DNA from 3 places in the Polaromonas sp. LjRoot131 genome. Region 1 is predicted to be linked to each of the others. Evidence: predicted binding sites of a transcription regulator. Region 1 holds the regulator's gene; each other region holds the start of a gene.

Region 1 (5,130 bases):
AGATCCATTCCATGCGCGGCATGATCGAGGAGCAGCTCGCCGGCATGGCCTGGAACGACAAGCAGAGGCGCGACCCGGTGCGCGGCCATTTGCTGCGCACCTTGCTGGGTGCGGGCTTCAGCGCGCGCCTGGCGAAAGACATCCTGCAGGACCTGCCCACGGGCCAGAGCCACGCGCTCGGCATGGACTATGCGAAGGCCGAGCTCGCGCGCCGCATGCCGCTGCTCGAAGACGAGGGCGCGCTGCTCGACGAGGGCGGCGTGTACGCCCTGATGGGGCCGACCGGCGTGGGCAAGACCACCACCACCGCCAAGCTTGCCGCGCGCTGCGTGATGCGTTTCGGCGCCGACAAGCTGGCCCTGGTCACCACCGACAGCTACCGCATAGGCGCTTACGAGCAGCTGCGCATCTACGGCCAGATCTTGGGCGTGGCGGTGTACGCGGTGAAGGACGCGGCCGACCTGGACCGGGTGCTGGCCGGCCTGCGCGACAAACACATGGTGCTGATAGACACCGTGGGCATGAGCCAGCGCGACCGCGCCGTCGCCGGGCAGATCGCGATGCTCTGCGGCGCGAACCGGCCGGTCAAGCGACTGCTGCTGCTCAATGCCTCCAGCCACGGCGACACCCTCAACGAAGTCGTGCAGGCCTACCGCCATGGCGAACGCCCTGGCGGCGAGTGGGACCTGGCGGGTTGCATCTTCACCAAGGTCGACGAGGCCACGCACCCCGGCGCGCTGATCGACATGGCGATACGCCACCAGCTGCCGGTGCACTACATCTCCAGCGGCCAGAAGGTCCCCGAGCACCTGGTGCCGGCCGACGGCAAGGCCCTGGTCGACAGCGTGTTTCAGGCCGGCAGCCGCAGCGCGCTGTTTGTGCCCGGCGAATCCGACCTTGAAGAAAAACCCGAGGACGGCGGCGATGCAGAGCGTGCGGCGGCGGAAGCGGCGAGGGCTGAAGCCGCCAGCGAGCGCCTGCGCGCGCAATGCCGGCAGCTGATCCAGGCCCTTACGCACAACGCGCAGGAGCTGGCCGCCAATGCGGCGGCGCTGTCGCAGGGCGGCATAGGTTTTGAGCAAACCCGCGCGCTGTGGCGGCAGCTTGCTGCCCCCGCGGGCGCGGACGGCGAAACAGCGGAGCAGGGCGAGCAGCGCGTGTCGCGCGCGCTGAGCTTCCAGGCGATTGACGACGCCGCGGCGCTGTGCGGCGACTATGTGCTGGCGGTGGGGGGTGAAGCGCGCCTGGCTTCTCAAGAGTGTGAAGCGCCGCAATCGCTCGCCAGCACGCTGCTGCTGTCCGACCGCACCGGCCAGGTGTTTGCGGCGCCGCTGCAAGGCCCCGCCGATGCGCAGCAGCCGGCCGGCTGGGCGCTGCAGCCCGCGCTCGACAAAACCGTGGTCCACCTGTTCGCGCGTGTGCCAGACGCCCGGCTGATCCGGCAGTGGAAGGACGAAGGGCGCGCCTGGGCGGCGGCCGGCAGTTCGGCGCTGCGCATCGTCGATGCGGACACTGGCGCGCGCGGCACTCTGGCCAGGCTGGCCGCGGGCCTGGTCTTCGGCACGGCCTTGCCGGTGGTCTACCGCAAGAAGGCGGCCTTCATGTCGGTGGCGGAGGCGCGCATCAGCCTGCGGCCCGAGCTGGACGAGATGGCGCCGGGCACGCAACCGCCCCTGCCGGTGCTGCGCTGTGTGGTCAGGCGCATGGTCGATGCCGTGACCGGCAAGCTGCTGGCGCACAGCTATGTGCTGGCCGGCGAGGGCGTGCGCGCCCCGGCGCGGCGCATGGCGCAGTGGCCCAGCTGGCGCAGCGCCGCCGAACCCTATTTCAAACTGCTGGGCCAAGGCATCGGCCAGATGGACGCAGCCGCCGTGCCGGCGCGCCGGCTGATCGCCGGCCAGGCCTGCGCCACGGTGTTCCTGCTGCAAGGCCTGCAGGACGGCTGGGCCGAGACGGCGCGGCGCGCGCTGGCGCAGCTGGCCGGTCGCGCCGTGCGGCCGGGCCGGCCGGTGCCGGCCGCCGTGCTGTTCGAAGGACTGGGCAAGCTGCTGGTCTTGCTCGATGCGCTGGAGACTGAAGGCGTCGCGCCTTCGCCGGCGCCCCTGCCCGCGGCGCGAGGCTAAGGACCACGTCGTGAAAAAACCGGTGACCGACCAGGCCGACGGGCTCAGGCGCCTGATGGCGAACAGCCCGGGGCGGCTGCTGGCTTTTGTCGGCGGCGCACCCGGTGTGGGCGTGAGCAGCGTCACGATGAACTTGGCGGCGGCGCTGGCCCGGCTGGGCCAGGACGTGCAGGTGATCGACGAGTGCGGCGGTGTGCCCGCCGCTTATGCGCGCCTGCAGGGCCGGCTGGTGCTGGTCGATGCGCGGCTGGACGGCGAGGGCCTGCTCTCGCCGCTGGCCGCCCAGGCCGACGAGCTGGTGGTGGTGCTGCGGCCGCAGGTCGAGGCCATCACGGCCGCCTATGCCTGCATCAAGCGGCTGCAGCAGGCGCATGCCTTGCAGCGCATGCGCGTGCTGGTCAACCACGCGGTGGGCGCAAACGATGCCAATCGCATCCTGGCCAACCTGGCCAGTGTCGCCAAGAGCTACCTCGCGCTGGCGCTGGAGCCGGCCGGCTGCATACGCGAGGACGTGCAACTGGCGCAGGCGCGCTGGCTCAACATGAGTGTGGTCGAGGCCTTCCCAGGTAGCCCGGCCGCGCTGGACGTGGACCGGCTGGCAGGGGATCTGCTGCGCTGGCCCGCGCCGCCGGAAAACCGCACAGGGCCTGTGCTGCCCGTCGCGGCCGGCGTGACCGGCGAAGTGCCCGCCCGCCGGATGTCCCCGGCCGCGGCCTGATCCCCCGACCCTTCAAGAAGCAGGAGGAATCCTCGATGTCTATGTACACCCCCCAGGGAAAGCTGGCCCAGTCCGCCCCGTCGGAGCTGCTGGCCCAGCACGCGCCGCTGGTGCGCAGGCTGGCGCTGCAGCTGATCGCCAGGCTGCCGGCCAGCGTGGAGCTGGACGACCTGATCCAGGTCGGCATGATGGGCCTGCTGGACGCGGCCGAAAAATACCAGGACGACCAGGGCGCGAAGTTCGAGACCTACGCAAGCCAGCGCATACGCGGCGCCATGCTCGACGAGCTGCGCGCCAACGACTGGGTGTCGCGCGGCCTGCGCAAGTCTTCGCGCAATGTCTCCATGGCGGTGCGCGCGCAGGAGCAGAAGCTGGGCCGCGCGCCCAATGAGCGCGAGATCGCCCAGGAACTGGAGCTGCCGCTGGAGGCCTACCAGCAGCTGCTCAATGAGATCCACGGCTGCCAGCTCGTCTATTACGAGGACTTCGACCGCGGCGACGGCGAGAAGCGCGAAAACAACTTCCTGGACCGCCAGGACCACGGCGACCGCGTGCTGGCCGAGGAACCGCTGACGCAGCTGCTGCAGGGCGACTTCCGGCGCCAGCTGGTGGCGGCCATAGGCGAGCTGCCTGAGCGCGAGCAGCTGCTGCTGAGCCTGTATTACGACGAAGAGCTGACCTTGCGTGAGATCGGCGCGGTGCTGGATGTGACGCAGTCGCGGGTTTGTCAGCTGCACAGCCAGGCCATTAGCAGGTTGCGCGCCAGCCTGGCCGCGCTGCTGGGCTTGGAGCCGGCGGCGCGCAAGCCTGCTGCGGTGCCTGCGGTCGCCCGCCCTCGGGTTGCTAGGGCTATGTCGTGACGCGTCTGCCCTCTGCATAGGGCGGTTGGCCGGGGTTGCCGGCAGCAACTCACTTTCTTTTGCTTCGCCAAAAGAAAGTGAGTTGCTGCCGGGCAATCCCCGGCCAGCAGAACTCAGAAGAGAGCACAGAGGAAGCACCCCCACCGGAGCAAGACCGGCTTATCCACCCGGCTTCCCGGAAGATAAGCCCATAAACCCCCGCTTATCCCCCTATTCCAAACCCCATGACCCGATACCCTTTACCCGAAGCCCAAGTCGGAAAAAACAGAACTTAAGTTTTCACCGCCATCAGTCGATAGACATACACAGCCATCCCCATCGAGCCCAAGGAGCGCGCATGCACGCAACAAACAACCCCACCCCCACGCCGGCCGCCGCCAAGGCACTGGAATTCCTGGCCTTCACGCTGGGCCAGGAAGAGTACGGCGTGGACATCCAGAAAGTGCAGGAGCTGCGCGGCTACGACACCGTCACGCGCATCGCCAATGCGCCCGAACACATCAAGGGCGTGGTCAACCTGCGCGGCATCATCGTGCCCATCGTGGACATGCGCATCAAGTTCAACCTGGGCACGCCGAGTTATGACCAGTTCACGGTGGTGATCATCCTGAACATCGCCAGCCGTGTCATGGGCATGGTGGTGGACAGCGTCTCGGACGTGATCACGCTGAGCCCTGAACAGGTGCGGCCTGCCCCCGAGATGGGTGCGCTGCTGGACACCGAATACCTCATCGGCCTGGGCACGCTGGATGAACGCATGCTCATCCTCGTCGACATCGACAAGCTCATGTCCAGCAGCGACATGGCTTTGATCAACGCTGCCGCCACGGCCTGAGCGCCGCCCCCTTTCAGTTCTGGAGTTTTTTTCATGTTTTTAGGCAATATTTCGATCGGCAAGCGCCTGGCCGTCGTGGTCGGCATCATCCTCGCCCTGTTTGTGGCGAGCAGCGTGCTCGCCGTCCTCAAGCTCAGCCAGCTGGGCGGCGAGATCAAGGCCATGGTCGAGCAGAACGTCAAGACCGAGCGGGCAGGCGCCGACTGGCTGCGCCACACCACCTCGGGCGTGCAGCGCGCTTCGGCCATCGCCAAGAGCAGCGACCAGGGCCTGATCGCCTTCTTCGCGCCGGCCACGGCGGCCTCGATCAAGGACACCAACGAGCTGCAGAAATTCATCGAGCAGCAGATGGACACGCCCGAGAAGAAACAGCTCTTCGACAAGGTGGGCGAACTGCGCAAGACCTACCTGGCCGCGCGCGAGGAGGTCAGCAAGGCCAAGCAGGCCGGCGACCTCGAAGGCGCGAACCGGATTTTCACCGAACGTTTTGAGCCCACCTCGCGCGACTACCTGGCCGGCGTGCAGAAGATGGTCGACACCGAACGCAAGGCGCTGGACGAAGCCGCGCAGCGCAGCGAGGAATTGCGCGCCAGG
Region 2 (5,130 bases), on a different contig from region 1:
ACCATCGCGACGGCTTCCAGCCAGATTGCGGCAGGCAACCACGACCTGTCGTCCCGCACCGAACAGCAGGCCAGCTCGCTCCAGGAGACGGCGGCCTCGATGGAAGAGATCACCTCCACCGTCAAGCAGAACGCCGACAACGCGCGCCAGGCCAACCAGCTCGCGGCCTCGGCCTCCAGCATTGCCGTCAAGGGCGGCGGTGTGGTCGCGGGGGTGGTGGACACCATGGGCGCGATCAATGCGTCGTCCAAAAAAATCGTCGACATCATCAGCGTGATTGACGGGATTGCCTTCCAGACCAATATCCTGGCTTTGAACGCAGCGGTGGAAGCCGCGCGGGCCGGCGAGCAGGGCAGGGGCTTTGCGGTGGTGGCGGCCGAAGTGCGCAACCTGGCCCAGCGCAGCGCTGCGGCTGCCAAGGAAATCAAGACCTTGATAGGCGATTCGGTCGACAAGGTCGAAGAAGGCAGCAAGCAGGTCGCCGAAGCCGGAAAGACCATGGACGAAATCGTCGACAGCGTCAAACGTGTGACCGACATCATGGCCGAGATCACGGCGGCCAGCCAGGAACAGACTTCCGGCATCGAACAGATCAACCAGGCCATCACGCAGATGGACCAGGTCACGCAGCAGAACGCGGCGCTGGTGGAAGAAGCCGCTGCGGCAGCCTCTTCCTTGCAGGAGCAGGCCAGCGGCCTGTCGGAGGCGGTCAGCGTGTTCAAGCTGGACGACGACTTTGCGGTGCAACGGCCCACTGCCGCCATGCGGCCGGCCGCCCCGCTGAGGCAACCGCCGCCGGCTCGGCAGGCCATCGCATCGTCTGGCCGCAAGCCTGTACCAAACAAAAAAGAGGAGCTCGCCATGGCAGGCGACAACTGGGAGACTTTTTAGGGAGCCGATCAAAAAGCCCTCCTGGCGTTGTTGCGCCGCCTTGCCGTGCTGTAGCACTGTCTGCGGCGGCGCGCCTAGCCAGGACCGCTTCGCTGGGCTTTGTGATCGGCTCCCGATGAAAGTGAATTAACTGAGTTCAACGCCCGCATCAGGGGCCCTACAAGGAATAAAAATATGCAGTGGTTTCATCAACTTCGTGTCATGACCAAGCTGGTCGGCAGTTTCCTCATCGTGGCGGCCATTGGTGCCATCATCGGTGGGCTGGGCATTTTCCACATGGGCCGCATCAGCGCCGCCACCGAGGGCCTTTACGGCCGGGATGTGCAGGTGCTCAAGGGCGTGCAGGAGGCCAACATCCACCTGCTCTACGCCAGCCGCGCGCAGATGACGCTGCAGGCGGCCTCGTCCATCGGCGAGCGCAACACCGGCAAAAAAGACATCGCGGCTGCCCTGCAGGGCATTGAAGAGCGCATGGCCGAGGTCAAGCCCCTGCTCGAAGGCGATGAGAAAGGCCTGTCGCTGTACCAGCAGTACGAAGCCAGGATGCCGCACCTCAGGCAGCAGATGACCGAGTTTGTGGCGCTGGTGCTCAAGCAGTCCATGGACTCTTCGCAGTACGACGGCCGCGTGGCCGACGACAGCGCCAGCCTGGTCAAGGAATCCCGCGCGCTGGAAGAAGTGATGCAGAAGCTGGTGGCGCATACCGACCAGTTGGCCCGGGGCAGCATGGAGAATGTGACCGGCACCTACAAGGCCTCGCGCCTGATGATGGTCGTGCTGGTGCTGGGCGGCATCGCCGCCAGCGTGGGCCTGGGCGTGGCCATGGCGCGCATGCTGGGCCTGCAGATTGGCGGTGAGCCGGCTTATGCCGCGACCATCGTGGACCGCGTGGCCGAAGGCGACCTGACGGTGCAGGTGGAACTGCGCAAGGGCGATAGCCGCAGCCTGCTGTATGCCATCCACAAGATGCAGCAGGAACTGGCCCGCGTCATCAGCGAGATCCGGCAGGCCAGCGGCACCATCGCCACGGCCAGCAGCGAGATCGCGGCCGGCAACCATGATTTGTCTTCGCGCACCGAACAGCAGGCGAGCTCGCTCGAAGAGACGGCGGCCTCGATGGAAGAACTCACGGGCACCGTCAAGCAAAACGCTGACAACGCCCGCCAGGCCAACCAGCTGGCGGTGTCCGCTTCCAGTGTGGCCGTCAAGGGCGGCAGTGTGGTCGCGGAAGTTGTGGGAACGATGGGCGCGATCAATGCTTCGTCCAGGAAGATCGTTGACATCATCGGCGTCATCGACGGGATCGCTTTCCAGACCAATATCCTGGCGCTCAATGCCGCTGTCGAAGCCGCGCGTGCCGGCGAGCAGGGCAGGGGCTTTGCCGTGGTGGCCGCAGAAGTGCGCAACCTGGCGCAACGAAGCGCAGCCGCCGCCAAGGAGATCAAGACCCTGATCGGCGACTCGGTCGACAAGGTCGAAGAGGGCAGCAAGCAGGTTGCCGAGGCCGGCAAGACCATGGACGAGATCGTCGACAGCGTGAAGAGGGTGACCGACATCATGGCCGAGATCACGGCGGCCAGCCAGGAACAGACCTCGGGCATCGAACAGATCAACCAGGCCATCACCCAGATGGACCAGGTCACGCAGCAGAATGCGGCCCTGGTGGAAGAAGCCGCTGCGGCAGCGTCCTCGCTGCAGGAGCAGGCCGCCGGCCTGTCGGAAGCCGTCAGCGTGTTCAAGCTCGAAGAAGGCGATGGGCAGGTGCCCGCGCCGCGCCGTCCCGCCACCCCGGTCCGTCCGACGTCAACACCAAGACAGCCGCCCCAGGCCCGCCAGGCCATCGCGCCCCCGCTGGCGGCCGGTGCCGGTGCCGGCGGCGGAAGCTGGGAAACGTTTTAAGCACAGAAGAAACGCAGTTTAAAAAATCCGCGTGGCGTGAACAAATGCTCAAGTTTTGCCAGAACCGGCCGATAAGCAGAGGCGAGGCGTGCCGCGGGCATGGCCTTGCATCAGACAACACCATTGATTTCCAAGGAGTGCGCATGCACGCGACCACAAGCCATCCGGTATCGACTGTTGAAAAATTGCCTCTGACGCTGGGCTACCCCGGTGTGGCGGCGGCCGCCAGGCCGGGCCCCCTGCCCGCTGAAAAAATCGCCGACATCATTGGCGTGATCGACGGCATCGCGCTGCGCACACGCAGCCTGGCCCACAGCGCCGCCGCCGAAGCGGCCCGTGCCGGCGAGCAGGGCCGCGGTTTCGCCGCCGTGGCCGCCGAAGTCAAACACCTGGCCCAGCGCAGCGCGGCGGCGGTCAAGGAAATCAAGGGACTGATTGGCGACTCGGTTTACAAGGCCGGGCAAGCTGATGAGGATCGCCGGCGCGAGTTCGAAGAACGCGCCAAAAGGTGGCAACGTTCGCTGACCGCGTAATTTCTCTCTCGCTCCCTCTCCCTCTGGGAGAGGGCGGGGGGTGAGGGCCGGCGGCGTATCAAACACTACCGATTCTCCAGATCGGGGAGCCCTCACCCTAACCCTCTCCCAGAGGGAGAGGGAATGGGGGAAGGAATGGGCGCAGGAGGGGATTTGATCAGGATTCACCCTCAAGTTTCCCCAGGCCCAGCCGTTATCCCTCTATATATAGACAGCCCGTGAGCGTCACCCGCATTCCCCAGGCGCAACCCGCCGCCGTGAAAGACCCGACTTATGTCCAATAACATGTTCTACACCGGGCTCAGCGGCCTCAACGCGGCCCAGGCCGCGCTGGTGACCACCGGCCACAACACCGCCAACGTCAACACGCCGGGCTACAGCCGGCAGTCGGCGCAGATCGCTTCGGCCGGCGGCACCTACCGCGCGAGTGTCGGTTTCTTCGGCAGCGGCGCCAAGGTGGCCGACGTGACGCGCAGCTACGACGCCTACCTGGCCTCGCAGCTCAACCAGGCGCAGTCGCTGAACCAGTCGCTGACGACCTACTACACGCAGATCAGCCAGATCGACAACCTGCTGGCCAACCAGAAGGCCGGCTTGGCGCCCCAGCTGCAGTCGCTGTTCACCAACATCCAGGCTGTCGCCAACACGCCGGCCGACCCGGCCGCGCGCCAGCAGCTGATCAGCTCCGCCCAGGCCACGGCCAACCAGTTCCGCTCCATGGACCAGTACCTGACCGGCTTGAACAGCACCACCAACGACCAGATCTCCGGCACCGTGGCGCAGATCAACACCTATGCCGAGCAGATCGCCAACCTGAACAAGCAGGTGGCGATGTTCAGCAACGCCTCGGGCGGCCAGGCCCCCAACGACCTGCTGGACCAGCGCGACCAGCTGGTCAACCAGCTGGGCCTGCTGGTCGGCACCAAGCTCGTGGTGCAGGACGGCGGCCAGTACAACATCACCATCGGCAACGGCCAGACCCTGGTGCTGGGCGACAGTGCCACCAAACTCGAGGCCGTGCGCTCCGCCGCCGACCCCAGCCGCATCGCCGTCGCGGCGGTGAACGCGGCCGGCCGCGCCGTCGAGCTGCCCGACAGCATGCTCAGCAGCGCCGGCATGCTGGGCGGCCTGATGCAGTTCCGCAACGAAACCCTGGCCCCCGCGCAGAACGCGCTGGGCCGCATGGCGATTGCCTTGTCGGACGCCTTCAACGCCCAGCACAAGCTCGGTGTCGACCTGAACGGCGCGCTGGGCGGCAACTTCTTCTCGCAGGCCAGCCCCAGCCTGGTGGCGAACAGCCGCAACACCGGCAACCTGGTGATGACGCCTTCGTTCTCCGACAGCAACCAGCTGACCACCAGCGACTACCGCCTCGACGTGGGCGCCGGCCCCAGCTACACGCTGACCCGCCTCTCGGACAACCAGGTCATCCCCATGACCGCGGGTTTCCCGGGCGCCGCGCCCGCGAACACCACGACTTTTGACGGCGTCACGCTCACGCTGGGCAGCGGTGCCGGCGCGCCCGGCGACTCCTTTTTGATCCAGCCGACACGCAGCGGCGCGCGCGACCTTAACGTGCTGGTGACCGACCCGGCCAAGATCGCGGCGGCCTCGCCCATCGTCACCGGCAACACGGCGGCCAACCAGGGCAGCGGCAAGATCAGCGCCGGCAAGGTCGACGCGGCCTACCCCGGTACGCCGCTGGCCGCGAAGGTGACGCTTACTTACGACGGCACCACCAACCAGCTCACGGGTTTCCCGGCGGGCGCGGCCGTCACCGTGACGCGCGCCGACGGCACGCCCGACC
Region 3 (5,130 bases), on a different contig from region 1:
ACGACGTTGAGCGAGTCGCCGCGTTCGGCGCTGAAGCCCATGGCCTGGCGCGCCAGGTTGCGAACCTGCTCGAGCTCGGCGGCCGTCAGTGCCGCGCGCTTGCCGGCGGCGGCGCCGTTTCCGCGGTAGTTGACGACCACCGCGACCGACAGGCGCTTGATGCCGCCGGCCCCTTGCTGGGTGTGGCGTATGGAGCGATCGACTTCGTAGTTGGTGGTGACATCCTTGCGCGAATTGCCGCCGGCGCTGCGCGGGGCCGCGCCCGCCGCGCCGGCCGAGCCGAGTTCGGCGCTCATCTTGAGCTGGGCGCCGGGTGCCGCGCCGGGCGGGCTGGCTTGCTTGATCTGCGACGGTGCGGTGATGGGAGCGACCGGGTCGGGCGGCGGCTGGTTGGTCAGCGCGCCGGGCACGCCGGTGGCCGGGCCGTTGCCCCCCTGGCCGGATTCGCTGGACTGCTGGCTGCGGATGGCGGCCGTGCCGGGTTCCTGGTTGGGCCGGAATTTTTCGTCGGTATTCTCGACGATGGAGAAGTCGATGTCGGCGGCGACCTGCGCATGCACATTGCCGGCGCCGAGTATGGGCTGCAGGATGGCTTCGATGCGGCGGATGTAGCCCTGCTCTATTTCTTGTGTGTACTTGAGCTGGCTGACGTCCAGGCCGCGCGTGCCGGCATTGGCCGCCGAGAGCAGGTTGCCGGCCTGGTCGACCACGGTGATGCTTTTGGCCGAGAGTTCGGGCACGCTGCTGGAGATCAGGTGCACGATGGCGCTGACCTGGCCTTCGTCGATGCTGCGGCCGCGGTGCAGGCTCAGCACCACGGAGGCGCTGGGTTTTTTCTGGTCGCGCACGAACAGCGAGGGCTTGGGCAGCGCCAGGTGCACGCGCGCCGATTCAACGGCGGAGATGGAATTGATGGAGCGCGCGAGCTCGCCTTCCAGCGCGCGCTGGTAGTTGACCTGTTCGGCGAACTGGCTGGTGCCGAACTTCTGGGCGTCCATCAGTTCGAAGCCGACGGTGCCGCCCTTGGGCAGGCCCTGGGCAGCCAGGCGCAGGCGCGCCTCGGGCACCTTGTTGGCGGCCACCAGCAGCGCGCCGCCGCCCTCGGTGAACTTGTAGGGGATGTTCATCTGCTGCAGCGAGGCGATGATGGCGCCGCCGTCGCGGTCGGACAGGTTGCTGTAGAGCACGCCGTAGTCGGGTGCGCGGCTCCAGAGCCACAGCGCCGCGATGGCGGCCACCGCGGCGGACGCGCCGATCATCAAGGGCAGGCGCGGGTTGGCGCGCAGCTGCTCCAGCCAGGGCGGCATCCTGGACGGGGCCGCCTCGGCGCCCAGCACGGCGGAGTTCACGCGCTCACCCGGCTACCGCGGCGTTGAGCCGGGGCTGGCCTGGAGGCTGGCGGCGCATGCGGCCGGGCGTGGGGGCTGAAACAACAGTTGGCATACAACAGGTCTTATTCAAAGGCGAAAAAGTCGACCGGCATGGCGGGCATGGAGGTGCACGGGGCCGGTCCTTGTGAAGAATTGTCAGAGCCGGCCGGCCTTCCCGATCCGCTGAATAGCCGGGGCTTTTGCCGTCTTTTGGCCTGATGCCGCGATTCACCCGCTGGTACGCTTCAAGCCGTTCATCAAGCAAGGGGCGCACACGCGCCGGGAAAACACCATGTCGATCACATCCATTGAGTCCGTACTCCAGCAAATGCGCGTGCTGGCGCAGTCGTCGGCCATGTCCGCGCCGACCGGCCCCGAGGCCGCCTCCGGCGGTTTCGCCGGTGAGCTGAAGAAGTCGCTGGACCGCATCAGCGACAGCCAGCAGCACGCCTACAGCCAGGCCGAGGCCTTCGAGCTCGGCAAGCCCGGCGTGGCGCTCAACGACGTGATGGTCGACATGCAGAAGGCCAACATCGGTTTCCAGATGGGCCTGCAGGTGCGCAACCGCGTGGTCGCGGCCTACCAGGAAATCATGAACATGCCGGCCTGACGGGGGATGTTGGCGTGCGATGCGGATTTATTTTTCGCAACCCGCTAAAGGTTTGACCGGGCCCGGCCGATAACCTGGACAACGGTGGCTTGCAGACTGTCAAGACAGCAAGGCCAGCGTGACGGCAAGTTAGCCGGAGTCCACAACCTCATGTAATTCAGGAGTCCCTCATGGCCCAAGTCATCAACACCAACTCGCTTTCCCTGCTCACGCAGAACAACCTCAACAAGTCGCAGTCGTCGCTGAACACCGCGATCCAGCGCCTGTCCTCCGGCCTGCGCATCAACAGCGCCAAGGACGACGCGGCCGGCCAGGCTATCGCCAACCGCTTCACGTCCAACATCAAGGGCCTGGCTGTTGCGCAACGCAATGCCAACGACGGCATCTCGCTGGCGCAGACGACTGAAGGCGCATTGACCGAAATCAACAGCAACCTGCAGCGCATCCGCGAACTGGCCGTGCAATCGGCCAACGGTTCCAACTCGGTCGCCGACAAGGCATCGATCCAGGCTGAAATCACCCAGCGCCTCGAAGAAATCGACCGCACCTCTTCGCAGACCGACTTCAACGGCGTGAAAGTGCTGGCCGCCAACAACAAGCTGAGCATCCAGGTCGGCGCGAACGACGGCGAAACCATCGACATCAACCTCAAGCAGATCGACTCCGCCAGCCTGAAGATGACCGGCTTCTCGGTCGCCAGCAACGCGCTGAACGTCAGCGCCGCCTACCTCACGGTGGATCCAGGCGCCGGCGCACCGGTCGCCACCGACCTGAGCGCAGTCGCCACGGCACTGACCACGGCCACCGGCTCCACGGTCAGCGCTTCCGACCTGTCCCTGCACAACGTGCTGAACGCCGCCGGCGCCCCGACGGCCAACTGGGTCGTGAAGAGCGGTGACGACTTCTACGCGGCTTCCGTGGTTCCCGCCACCGGCGCCGTCGCACTGAACACGGCCACGGTGGACTTCACCGATCCCTCCAACGGCATCACGGCCGCCGTGACCCTGGCAACCCAGCCTGTCAAGGTCGGCACCGACGCCGCCGGCACCGTGACCGCCTACGTGGCGATCCAGGGCAAGAACTACGGCCTGGCCGGCATCCAGGCCGCGCTGACCGACACCGGCGCAGCCGCCAGCAACACCACCGACGGCACCGACATCGTGCTGAGCGGCGCAACGCCCACGGCCGAGTTCGCCGGCGCCGCCACCGGCAACGCGCTCAAGAAGATCGACGCCGCGCTGAAGATGGTCGACGACCTGCGCGGTTCGCTGGGTGCGGTGCAAAACCGTTTTGACTCGGTGATCTCCAACCTGGGCACCACGGTGACCAACCTGTCTTCCTCGCGCTCGCGCATCGAAGACGCGGACTACGCGACCGAAGTGTCCAACATGACGCGCGCCAACATCCTGCAACAGGCTGGTACCTCCGTGCTGGCCCAGGCCAACCAGACGACCCAGGGCGTTCTGTCCCTGCTGCGTTAATCGCGCACGGCACGCCTGCTCCGGCAGGCGTGCCTGGTTTTTGTGCAAGCCAGGCGGCTTCGTCCGCCTGCGCTAGGCACTCCCGCTTGACGCCAGGCGGGAGTGCCTAGCGATTTTTCCGAGGAGAGCCCGCATGACGATTCCCGCAAATGCCGTGACCGCCGCCGCGTGGCGCGATGCCGCGCCGTCGCCGGCGGCCTCTTCCGCTCCTTCGGGCGTTTCGGGCCGTACCGGCGCGGCCCGCGAAGTCCCCGCCGACACCAAGGCCGCCGCCGCGCCCGAGCGCGAACGCAGCGCGCTGGCCGAGATCAACGAGTCGCTGCGGATGTCGGCCATCGGCGTGCAGTTCGAGTTCGACAAGGAAGCCGACACCATGATCGTCAAGGTGGTTGACGTGGAGAGCGGCGAACTGATCCGGCAGATGCCCTCGGAAGAGGTGGTGCGGATATCGAAGGCGCTCGGCAAGTTGCAAGGCCTGCTGGTCCATCACGCGGTATGAGCGGCTCTTGATTTAAGAAATAGAGGAGTATTTTTATGGCAACGATTTCAAGCCTGGGTGTGGGGTCCAACCTGAATTTGAACGACCTCCTGGCCGACCTCACCAAGGCGGAAAGCCAGCCGCTGGTGCTGCTGCAGAGGCAGCAGATCAGCTACACCGCCAAGCTGTCGGCCTACGGCACGCTGCAGAACGCGCTGAGCACGCTGCAGACGGCGGCCGCCAAGCTGGGGGAGGCCAGCCTGTTCAAGGGCGTGAAGGCCGCGTCCAGCGCCACCGACGTGCTTTCGGCCACCGGCTCGGCCACCGCGCCGGCGGGCAGCTACCTGGTTGACGTGACCCGGCTGGCCAGCGCGCAGTCGCTGGCCGCGGCCGGTGTGGCCGACACCAAGGCCGCCGTGGGCAAGGGCACGGTCACCATCGATTTCGGCACCATCTCGGGCGGCACGCTGAACGACGCCACCGGCACCTACAGCGGCGCGACCTTCACGGCCGATGCCGCGCGCGCCGCCAAGTCCATCGTGATCGACGACAGCAACAACTCGCTTGAGGGCCTGCGCGACGCGATCAATGCCAAGGCCGACATCGGCGTGACGGCCGCCATCGTCAACGACGGCGGCGCCTCGCCCTACCGCCTGGTGCTGACCTCCAAGGAAACCGGCGTGGCCTCGAGCATGCGGATTTCCGTGGCCGGCGATGCCAGCCTGCAGGCCAGGCTCAACCATGACCCCTCGGGCGCGCAGGCCATGCGGCAGACGGCGCTGGCCGGCAACGCGGAGCTCAAGGTCAACGGCATCCCGGTGACCGCCAAGACCAACACGGTGGTCGATGCCGCGCCCGGCGTCACCATGAGCTTGGGAAAAATCGGCACGAGCACGCTGACGGTCAGCCGCGACACCGCCGCGGTGGAATCGGCCATCACCGCCTTCGTCACCGCCTACAACGGCCTGCAGACCACGGCGGCGCAGCTGACCAAGTACGACACGGAAAAGCAGACCGGCGCGGCGCTGGTCGGCGACTCGACGCTGCGCACCATCCAGACGCGCATACGCGCGGCGCTCAACACGCCGCAGGCCGGCGAACTCAAGGTGCTGTCCAAGGTCGGCGTGAGCTTCCAGAAGGACGGCACGCTGGCCTTCGACGCCGGCAAGCTGAAGACCGCGCTGGCCGCCG

What was found. Region 1 encodes FliA, which starts transcription of late flagellar genes. Its sites were predicted from a motif close to CTAAAGTTTNNNNNNNNNNNGCCGNTA; they were not measured.
Region 2: a site for FliA is predicted at 3,493-3,519, ahead of flgK (flagellar hook-associated protein FlgK). Genes of this name have one in related genera too.
Region 3: a site for FliA is predicted at 2,026-2,052, ahead of ACSQ27_RS21905 (FliC/FljB family flagellin). Genes of this name have one in related genera too.

The regions. Positions count from the first base shown of each region.
Region 1 is NZ_CAXUPF020000009.1:119-5,248, reverse strand. Features, by position in the region: gene flhF (flagellar biosynthesis protein FlhF) at 1-2,123, shown strand, start outside; gene ACSQ27_RS24115 (MinD/ParA family protein) at 2,134-2,841, shown strand; gene ACSQ27_RS24110 (RNA polymerase sigma factor FliA) at 2,883-3,701, shown strand; gene ACSQ27_RS24105 (chemotaxis protein CheW) at 4,039-4,536, shown strand; partial or broken gene ACSQ27_RS24100 (MCP four helix bundle domain-containing protein) at 4,570-5,130, shown strand, end outside.
Region 2 is NZ_CAXUPF020000005.1:377,223-382,352, reverse strand. Features, by position in the region: gene ACSQ27_RS22035 (methyl-accepting chemotaxis protein) at 1-891, shown strand, start outside; gene ACSQ27_RS22030 (methyl-accepting chemotaxis protein) at 1,066-2,790, shown strand; partial or broken gene ACSQ27_RS22025 (methyl-accepting chemotaxis protein) at 3,036-3,239, shown strand; gene flgK (flagellar hook-associated protein FlgK) at 3,597-5,130, shown strand, end outside.
Region 3 is NZ_CAXUPF020000005.1:356,322-361,451, reverse strand. Features, by position in the region: gene fliF (flagellar basal-body MS-ring/collar protein FliF) at 1-1,307, opposite strand, end outside; gene fliE (flagellar hook-basal body complex protein FliE) at 1,663-1,980, shown strand; gene ACSQ27_RS21905 (FliC/FljB family flagellin) at 2,151-3,461, shown strand; gene ACSQ27_RS21900 (flagellar protein FlaG) at 3,595-3,960, shown strand; gene fliD (flagellar filament capping protein FliD) at 3,996-5,130, shown strand, end outside.